DNA from 2 places in the Salipiger sp. PrR002 genome. Region 2 is predicted to be linked to the other one. Evidence: riboswitches for the same ligand, from Rfam matches in the RefSeq annotation. Region 2 holds a riboswitch; the other holds the start of a gene.
The links. A riboswitch is a leader RNA that binds a small molecule or an ion and turns the genes downstream of it on or off. The one in region 2 is predicted to bind thiamine pyrophosphate.
Positions count from the first base shown of each region.

Region 1: another riboswitch for thiamine pyrophosphate. It lies ahead of thiC (phosphomethylpyrimidine synthase ThiC); the one in region 2 lies ahead of G0A00_RS20640 (thiamine ABC transporter substrate binding subunit).

Region 1 is NZ_JAAGOU010000001.1:110,955-115,901, reverse strand. Features, by position in the region: gene thiE (thiamine phosphate synthase) at 1-373, opposite strand, end outside; gene thiM (hydroxyethylthiazole kinase) at 370-1,170, opposite strand; gene thiC (phosphomethylpyrimidine synthase ThiC) at 1,167-2,972, opposite strand; TPP riboswitch at 3,102-3,220, opposite strand; gene fabD (ACP S-malonyltransferase) at 3,429-4,364, opposite strand; gene G0A00_RS00520 (ABC transporter substrate-binding protein) at 4,672-4,947, shown strand, end outside.
Region 2 is NZ_JAAGOU010000028.1:31,608-36,554, reverse strand. Features, by position in the region: gene G0A00_RS20650 (methyl-accepting chemotaxis protein) at 1-848, shown strand, start outside; gene aroC (chorismate synthase) at 977-2,077, opposite strand; TPP riboswitch at 2,247-2,356, shown strand; gene G0A00_RS20640 (thiamine ABC transporter substrate binding subunit) at 2,408-3,388, shown strand; gene G0A00_RS20635 (thiamine/thiamine pyrophosphate ABC transporter permease ThiP) at 3,364-4,893, shown strand; gene G0A00_RS20630 (ATP-binding cassette domain-containing protein) at 4,880-4,947, shown strand, end outside.

The DNA of each region.
Region 1 (4,947 bases), on a different contig from region 2:
CCACCAGCGCAGGAGGGGCCGCCCGCGCCAGGTCCGGGCTTTCCACCGAGAGCCCCAGCAGCATCTCCGGGCCGACGCGCGCCCGCGCTTCGGCGGGGGTCATATCGCCCTGCCCCACGTGCAGCCCGTCCGCACCGATCACCCGCGCGGCCTCGACGTCGTCATTGACGATGAGCAGCGCGCCCGAGCCCGCCAGCGCCGCCTTCAGCGCCCGCCCGGTCTCGATCACTCTCGCGGTGCCGCCGTCCTTGTCGCGCAGTTGCACTATGGTGGCGCCGCCCTGCACCGCAAGACGCGCCGTTTCCACCATGCCGATCCCGGCGCAGAGGCCGGGATCGAGCACCAGATAGACCGACAGGTCAAAGCGCCTCATGCGGCATCTTCCAGCACCCGCAGATCGGCCCCGGCGTCCAGCGCCTCGGGCGTCAGCGCATGCAGCCCGTCGAGGAAGCGGGGCGCGAAACTGCCCGGCCCCGCGGCGCCCTCATGCGCGTGGCTCCCGGCGACGGCATAATGCGAGAGCGCCGCGACGGTCGCCTCGAACGGGTCGCCGCCGAGCCCCACGTAAGCCCCGCAGAGGCCGGTGAGCGAACAGCCAAGCGCGGTGTTCAGCGGCATCCACGGCGAGCCACCGCCGATCCGCACGGCACGGCTACCGTCGGTGACGAAATCCACCGCCCCGGTCACCGCCACCACGCCGCCGGTCTGCCGCGCCAGCGCACGGGCGGCCGCTTCTGCGGCCTCCACCCCGTCGCGCCCGTCGACGCCCTGCCCGCGACTGACCTCTCCGGTGAGCGAGAGGATCTCGGAGGCATTGCCCCGCACCACCGTCGGCTTCAGCGCCAGCAGTTCGGCCGAGACCCGCCGCCGCAGCCCGGTCGCCTGACAGGCCACCGGATCAAGCACCCAAGGCTTGCCCGCCGCCTGCGCCCCGGCGATGGCCGCGCGCATCCCCTCGACGAAGGGCTCCGACAAAGTGCCGATATTGACCGTCAGCGCATGGGCGATGCTGGCGAACTCGCCCGCCTCCTCGGCGTCCGAGACCATGGCCGGCGAGGCCCCCGCCGCCAGCAGTACGTTCGCGGCGATGTTCATCGCCACGTAGTTTGTGATGCATTGCACCAGCGGGTTGGTGCCGCGCATCTCCTTCAGCAGCGCGCCAGCGGTCATGCCTCATCCTCCTTCAGCGGCAGATAAAGCGCGCCGCCCTCGCGGAATTTCTCGGCCATCTTCGCCATGCCCTCTTTCTGGGCCTCGGCGCGGATGTCGTGGCTGATCCGCATCGAGCAGAACTTCGGCCCGCACATAGAGCAGAAATGCGCCACCTTATGCGCCTCCTTGGGCAGGGTCTCGTCATGCATGGACCGCGCCGTGTCGGGATCGAGCGCGAGGTTGAACTGATCCTCCCAGCGGAACTCGAACCGCGCACGCGAAAGCGCATCGTCGCGGATCTGCGCCGCCGGGTGGCCCTTGGCGAGATCGGCGGCATGGGCGGCGATCTTGTAGGTGATCACCCCGGTCTTTACATCGTCGCGGTCCGGCAGGCCGAGGTGCTCCTTGGGCGTCACGTAGCACAGCATCGCCGTGCCGAACCAACCGATCATCGCAGCCCCGATGCCGCTGGTGATGTGGTCATAACCCGGCGCGATATCCGTGGTGAGCGGCCCGAGCGTGTAGAACGGTGCCTCGCCGCAGGTCTCCAGCTGTTTGTCCATATTGGCCTTGATCTTGTGCATGGCCACATGGCCCGGCCCCTCGATCATCACCTGACACTCGTGCTTCCACGCCACCTGCGTCAGCTCGCCCAGCGTTTCCAGCTCGGCGAACTGCGCCTGATCGTTGGCGTCGGCGATAGATCCGGGGCGCAGCCCGTCACCCAGCGATAAGGACACGTCATAGGCCCGCGCGATCTCGCAGATCTCCTCGAAATGCTCGTAAAGAAAGCTCTCGCGGTGGTGGTGCAGGCACCATTTGGCCATGATCGAGCCGCCGCGGCTGACGATCCCGGTCACCCGGTTCACCGTCATCGGGATCATGTGCAGCCGCACGCCCGCGTGGATGGTGAAGTAATCCACCCCCTGCTCGGCCTGCTCGATCAGCGTGTCGCGGAACACCTCCCACGTCAGGTCTTCGGCGAGGCCGCCGACCTTCTCCAGCGCCTGATAGAGCGGCACCGTGCCGATGGGCACCGGCGCGTTGCGCAAGATCCAGTCGCGGATGTTGTGGATGTTGCGCCCGGTCGACAGGTCCATGACCGTGTCGGCGCCCCAGCGCGTCGCCCAGACCATCTTCTCGACCTCCTCAGCCATCGAGGAGGTCACCGCCGAGTTGCCGATATTGGCGTTGATCTTCACCAGAAAGTTGCGCCCGATGATCATCGGCTCAAGCTCGGGGTGGTTGATGTTGGCGGGGATGATGGCGCGGCCCCGGGCGATCTCATCGCGCACGAACTCCGGCGTCACATGGTCGGGGATCGACGCGCCCCAATCCTGCCCGTCCCGTTCCAGCTGCGCCTTGGCGGCCTTGCGCCCGAGGTTCTCGCGGATGGCGACGAACTCCATCTCCGGCGTGACGATCCCGGCGCGGGCATAGGCCATCTGGGTGACCGCTTTGCCGTCCTTGCCCCGGCGCGGCGCGTGGCGGACCGGAAACTCGGGCACCAGACGCGCGCCTTCGGCAAAGCCGTTGTCCTCGGGCTTCACGTGGCGGCCATCGTAGCTTTCGGTGTCGGCGCGGGTGCGAACCCAGCCCTCGCGCAGGCGCGGCAGACCGCGGTCGATGGCGATCTCGGCACCGGGATCGGTATAGGGGCCGGAGCTGTCATAGACGGTGACCGGCGGCTCACCGGCGGACGGATGCAGGTCGATCTCGCGCATGGGCACGCGGATCTGCGGGTGCAGCGTGCCCTTGTGCCAGACGCGGCGCGAAGCGGGCAGCGGCCCGCAGGTGACTGTTGGGGTCAGGTCTTTCATCGGTCGGAGCCTCCAAGCTCAAAGCGGTGGAGACCCAGTTCCGGTGCGTGAATGGGGTGACATTGCTGCGGCCAAGGCGCGGGTCTGCCCCGCTTGTCCTATCCGCAAGAACCGGGGCGCAGAGCCCCCGGCAACGCCAGTGCACCATCCCTACGCCAGTATGAACTGGATCAGGTTCGTCGGGTCACTGCGCTGCGCGGACGCCAGCAGAATCTCAGCCCCTTGTCGGGACCCCCCGGGTGAGTGGCGCCACCCTGCGGCGAGTCGGGTCGGGCGTCAAGGTGCGGCCTCGGCCCGGCGGAGCGCGGGCGAAGGCGAAGGCGAAGGCGGTCGGAGGCGTATTTGTGGAACAATGAAAGGCGCTGGTCGCGCCCAGCATGCACACGCCCGGAATGCACGAAGGGCGGCGCCGCATGGCACCGCCCCTGTTTTCTTTTGGCAGAGCTGAGGCGTACCTCAGACCGCTTCGAGCGCGGCCTTCACGTCGTCGGGCGCGCCGATGTTGCGCAGCGTGGCCGGGCGGTGGATGCGCTTCACCATGCCCGAGAGCGCCTTGCCCGCGCCAATCTCCCAGAACTCATCCGCGCCCTGCGCGACCATATACTCGACCGACTCGCGCCAGCGCACCGAGCCGGTGACCTGCTCGACCAGCAGCGCGCGGATGCGGGCGGGATCGGTCACGGCCTCGGCGATCACATTGGCCACCAGCGGCACTTTGGGCGCGGTGATATCCACCTGCTCCAGCGCTTCGGCCATGACCTCGGCGGCGGGGGCCATCAGTGCGCAGTGAAAGGGGGCGCTCACCGGCAGCAGCAGCGCGCGTTTGGCACCCTTCTCCTTGGCGATCTCCACGGCGCGTTCGACCGCCGCCTTGTCGCCCGAGATCACCACCTGCGACGGGTCGTTGTCGTTGGCCGCGGCACAGACCTCGCCTTGCGCGGCCTCTTCTGCGACGGCGCGGGCGGTGGCCAGATCGAGGCCCAGCAGCGCCGCCATGGCGCCCTGACCCACCGGCACCGCCTGCTGCATGGCCTTGCCACGGGTGCGCAGCAATTTGGCCGCATCGCCGACGCTCAGCGCGCCTGCGGCGGTCAGCGCCGAATATTCGCCCAGCGAGTGACCCGCGACGAAGCTGGCCGCCCCGATCTCGATGCCCTCTGCCTCGAGCGCGCGCATGGCCGCCAGCGAGGTCGCCATCAGCGCGGGCTGGGCGTTTTCGGTGAGGGTGAGCGTCTCGATGTCGCCGTCCCAGATCAGCGACGAGAGGCTCTCGCCCAGCGCCGCGTCCACCTCGTCGAACACGGCTTTCGCCGCCGGATAGGCCTCGGCCAGCGCCTTGCCCATGCCGATGGTCTGCGCCCCCTGACCGGGGAAGATGAAGGCTCGCGTCATGATCGTCTCTCCTAAGGCTCGCGCGGTCGGGTTCTGGCGCGCTTTGGCGCGCAGTCCTAGCGCCAAGCGCCCCGTCGCGCAACGCCCCCGCTGAGCGCCCCCATAGGCTTCTTCTCTTCAAAAATACGCCGGGGGAGCCGCGCCCCGGCGCGGCGGGGGCAGCGCCCCGGCGCGGCGGGGGCAGCGCCCCCGGCAGTGGCGCCCACCGAAAACTCCCGCACAGCACCTTGGTAAGAGGCGACGTTCCGGCGTAAGAGGGTCGCAGCGGCCTGCCCCCCGCGCCGCGCAACAGGAGAAAGACGCCGCAATGACCCTGCTTCGACGCACCGTTCTCGCCACCGCCGCCGCGCTGGCGCTGATCCCGGCCGCCGCGCTCGCCCAGGACAGCACGGATGCCCCGATCAAGATCGGCGACATCAACCACTACAAGCGCCTTGCAGCCTTCGCCGAGCCCTACCGCAAGGGCATCGAACTGGCGGTCAGCGAAATCAATGCGCGAGGCGGCGTGCTGGGCCGTCCTCTGGAGTTCGTCTTTCGCGACGATCAGGGCGATCCCGCCGAGGCGGTGCGCATCGCCGAAGAA
Region 2 (4,947 bases):
CCTCCATGTCGCGGGAAATGTCCCGGAGATCCGAGGTGCAGGCCGCCACGCTCGAGGAATCCGCCGCAGCGCTAGAGCAGCTCTCGTCCAGCGTACGCGCCGCGGCAGAACGTGCCGAAGATGCCGACCGCCGCGTTGGCGAAGGGCGCCGCCGCGCCGAGGAAGGCGGCGCCGTGATGGAAAAGGCGCTGACGGCCATGGGCTCCATCGCCGCCTCTTCCGACCAGATCACCCAGATCATCGGTGTGATCGACGACATCGCCTTCCAGACCAATCTTCTGGCGCTCAACGCGGGCGTCGAAGCGGCCCGTGCCGGAGAGTCGGGCAAAGGCTTCTCGGTCGTCGCTTCGGAGGTCCGCTCTCTGGCACAGCGCGCTTCGGAGTCGGCAAGAGAGATCAAAGCGCTGGTGTCCAACAGCTCGCAGCAGGTGAAGGATGGCGGGCAGTTGGTGGAACAGACGGGCACCGCGCTCTCGGACATCGTGCGCAACGTCAGCGAGGTATCGGATCTCGTCGCCGAGATTGCCACCGCCGCCAAGGAGCAAGCGGCGGGACTGCAGGAAATCAACGTGGGCGTGGCGGAACTGGACAAGGTCACGCAACAGAATGCCGCTATGGTCGGCGAGACCAGCACCGCAAGCGATCAGCTCAGCAGCGAAGCGGAACGCCTTTCCACACAGCTCAATCGCTTCATGGGCGTCGAAGCCGCGGATACGCAGGATGTCACGCCGGTGGCCGCGCCTATCGAAAGCTTCGAGCCTGCGCCGCCCTCGGTTCCGGCTGCCCAATCCCAGCCCACACCAAAGCGCGCCGTCGCGGGCGATGACGTGAGCTGGGAAGAATTCTGACCGGGGGCTTCTTGCGGGTCTCTGCGGCGCTGGGTGACCCGCTTTGATCGCCCCCCGCCCCTTAGAGCTCCGTAGCGTGCCTGACGCCACAGGCAAAAGCGACAGAGGCAGTAGCAGTGGCGCCCAGATCAGCCGATCTGACCGCGATTGGACCCAATCTGACCGCGGTGCAGCAGAAGGTGATCGAGGATGACACAGGCCATCATCGCCTCACCTACCGGCACCGCGCGAATGCCGACGCAGGGATCGTGACGGCCCTTGGTGACGATGTCGGTTTCCTCGCCGCCCACCGTCAGCGTCTTGCGCGGCGTCAGGATCGAAGATGTCGGCTTCACCGCGAAACGCACCACCACGTCCTGCCCGGTGGAAATCCCGCCCAGCACCCCGCCCGCGTGGTTCGAGCTGTAGACCGGCCCATCCGGCCCCATGGTGATCTCGTCGGCATTGGCCGAGCCGGTCAACGCAGCCGCAGCCATACCTTCGCCGATTTCCACGCCCTTCACCGCGTTGATCGACATCATCGCCGCCGCCAGATCGGTGTCGAGCTTGCCGTAAATCGGCGCGCCCAGCCCCGCGGGCACGCCGCGCGCGACCACCTCGATCACCGCGCCGACGCTGTCGCCGGACTTGCGCAGACCGTCGAGATAATCCGCCCAGCCCTCGGCGGTTTCGGCATCGGGGCACCAGAACGGGTTGCGCGCGATCTCCTCCCAGTCAAAGCGCGAGCGGTCGATCGCCTGCGGGCCCATCTGCACCATGTAGCCGGTGATCGACACACCCGGCGCCAACTCGGCCAGCGCCGCCCGCGCCAGACCGCCCGCAGCCACCCGCGCCGCCGTCTCACGCGCCGAAGAGCGCCCGCCGCCGCGATAATCGCGGATGCCGTACTTCTGGTAGTAGGTGATGTCGGCGTGCCCGGGGCGGAACTTGGCCGCGATCTCGGAGTAATCCTTGGACCGCTGGTCGGTGTTCTCGATCATCAACTGAACCGGCGTGCCGGTGGTCTGCCCTTCGAAGACGCCGGAGAGGATTTTCACCGCATCGGGCTCGCGCCGCTGGGTGGTGTATTTGTTCTGCCCCGGCTTGCGCAGGTCCAGCCAGCTCTGCAGCGTGGCTTCGTCGATCTTCACGCCCGGCGGGCAGCCGTCCACCGTCGCGCCTAGCGCCGGGCCGTGGCTTTCGCCCCATGTGGTCACACGGAAGAGATGGCCGAAAGTGTTGAGGCTCATGGGGATGTCTCCTGTGTCGGGCCGCGGGGTCTGCTCGCCAAGCCTGTTAGGCCAGCGCGGCCCCTGTCTCAAGGAATTTCCGCAACAAACAGCGACACAAGACGACACCGGACGACACTGGGCACTGCGCGCAATTCCCTTGTCAGAGGCCCCGACCCCGGCTAGGTCTTGCGCTACCTCGGGGTGCCGCGCGATCCGCGCCGGCTGAGATGCGATCCACGCGAACCCGTTGAACCTGACCCGGTTAGCACCGGCGGAGGGAAGGTCACGGCCCAAGGCCCCACGCGCCCCGGCCCATCTTGCCCTCTCGCCGCAAATTTGGAGGATGCCATGAAGGCCATCAGTTTTGCAGCGGGATGTCTCTTTGCCAGCACGGCGCTGGCGCAAGAGCCCGTTCTGACCGTCTACGCAGGCGATTACGTCGTCTCGGAATGGGGCCCCGGCCCGAAGATCGAAGAGATGTTCGAGGCGCGCTGCGGCTGCGATCTGCAGTTCAAGCCCGGCGACCTGCTGCCCCGCCTGCTGCTCGAAGGTGATCAGACCGAGGCCGATGTGGTCTTTGGCCTCAACACCGATGTGACCAAGAAGGCCCGCGAAAGCGGCCTCTTCGCCCCGCATGGCGTGGACCTCTCGCCGCTCACCCTGCCGATCGACTGGACCGACGACACCTTCCTTCCCTACAACTATGGTGAGACGGCCTTCATCTACGACACCACCCGCCTGTCCGAGCCGCCCACCAGCTTTGCCGAGCTGCTCGACGCGCCGGATGATCTGAAGATCGTCATCCAAGACCCGCGCAGCTCGATCTCGGGCCTCGCGATGGCGCTCTGGGTCGAGGCGGTGTTTGGCGATGAGGCCGAAGATGCCTGGCGCAAGCTGGCGCCGAAGATCCTCACCGTCACCAAGGGCTGGTCGGAAAGCTACGGCCTTTTCACCGATGGCGAGGCCGACATGGTGCTGAGCTACACCACCTCGCCCGCCTATCACATCATCGCCGAAGAGGATTACACCAAGAAGGCGCTGATCTTCCCCGAGGGCAATTATTTCATGGTCGAACTGGCCGCGAAACTTGCCAACACCGATCAGCCCGAGCTGGCTCAGGACTTCATGGATTTCATCCTGACGCCCGAGTTCCAGCAGATGATCGCCACCGGCAATTGGTCCTTCCCCGCCGCCCTGCCGCACGAGGACTGGCCGGAAGGGTTCAAGGAGCTCGAACTGCCGAGCAAGGTTCTGTTCTACTCCGAGGACGAGGCCGCCGCGCTGCGGGATGAGGCGATCGAGGCATGGCGTCGCGGCCTCTCGCAATAATCGCGGCGCTTGCCGCGGGCGGGCTGGTGCTGGCACTGGTGCTGGGCCCGGTCGCGGCGGTGCTGGCGCGGGCTGGTGGCTGGGGCAGCCTTGGCCCCGGCGACTGGCAGGCGCTGCGCTTCACGCTCTGGCAGGCCTGTCTTTCGGCGCTGTTCTCGGTGGCGCTGGCGATCCCGGTCGCTCGCGCGCTGGCACGACGGCGCTTTCCGGGGCGCGGGCTGCTGATCTCGCTTCTGGGTGCGCCGTTCATCCTGCCGACGATCGTGGCGGTGCTGGGGCTGCTGGCGGTCTTTGGCCAGAACGGCATGGTCAACGCGGCCCTGCGGGCGGTCGGACTGCCCGGCTTCAGCATCTACGGCCTGCACGGCGTGGTGCTGGCGCATGTGTTCTTCAACCTGCCGCTGGCGACCCGGCTGCTGCTGCAGGGCTGGCTGGCGATCCCCGCCGAACGCTTTCGCCTCGCCGCCTCGCTGGGGCTGTCGCCATGGGCGATGCTGCGCACCCTCGAGGCGCCCATGGTGCTGCGCATCGCGCCCGGAGCCTTCGCGGTGATCTTCGTGATCTGCCTGTCGAGCTTCGCGGTGGCGCTGACGCTGGGCGGCGGCCCGCGCGCCACCACGGTCGAGCTGGCGATCTATCAGGCGGTGCGCTTTGATTTCGACCTCGGACGCGCGGCGCTGCTTTCGGTGATCCAACTGGCGCTGGCGCTGGCGGCGGGGCTGGTGGCGCTGCGGCTTGGCACCGGCGGCGGCTTTGGTGCGGGGCTCGACAGGATGGTGACCCGCTGGGACGGGCGCGCAGGGCTTTCGCGGGCGGCGGACATCGCGTGGATCGCCCTCGCCGCGCTCTTCCTGCTGACGCCGCTCGGCATGGTGGTGGCGCGCGGCCTGCCCGGGCTGGTGCAACTGAGCGCCAGCAGCTGGGAGGCAGCGTGGAATTCGCTGACCGTGGCGCTGGCCTCGACGCTCCTTTGCCTGCTTTGGGCGCTGCCGCTGTCCACCCGCTGGGGCGAGTGGCTGGGGCTCGTGGGCATCGCCGTCTCGCCGCTGGTGCTGGGCACCGGCCTCTTCCTGATCGTGCGCCCCTTCGCCAACCCGCTGTCGCTGGCGCTGCCCGTCACGACCTTGGTGAACGCGCTGGTCGCCCTGCCCTTCGCGCTGCGCATCCTGCGGCCAGAAGCCGAGACGGTGCGCGCCGACTACGGACGTCTGGCGCAGGCGCTGGGGATGACCCCGCTCGCGTGGCTGCGCCTCGTGCTGCTGCCGCGGCTCCGCCGACCGCTGGGCTTTGCCGCCGGGCTCACCGCCGCGCTGTCGATCGGCGATCTCGGCGTCATCGCCCTTTTTGCCGACCCCGACCGCGCGACCCTGCCGCTGCAGGTCTACCGGCTGATGGGCTCCTACCAGATGCAGGCGGCAGCGGGCGCGGCGCTCTTGCTGCTGCTGTTCAGCTTCGGGGCCTTCTGGCTCTGCGACCGGGGAGGCCGCGCCAATGCTGACACTTGAGGCCCTGCGCTACACCGAGGGTGACTTCAACCTTTCGGCCGACCTGTCGCTGGC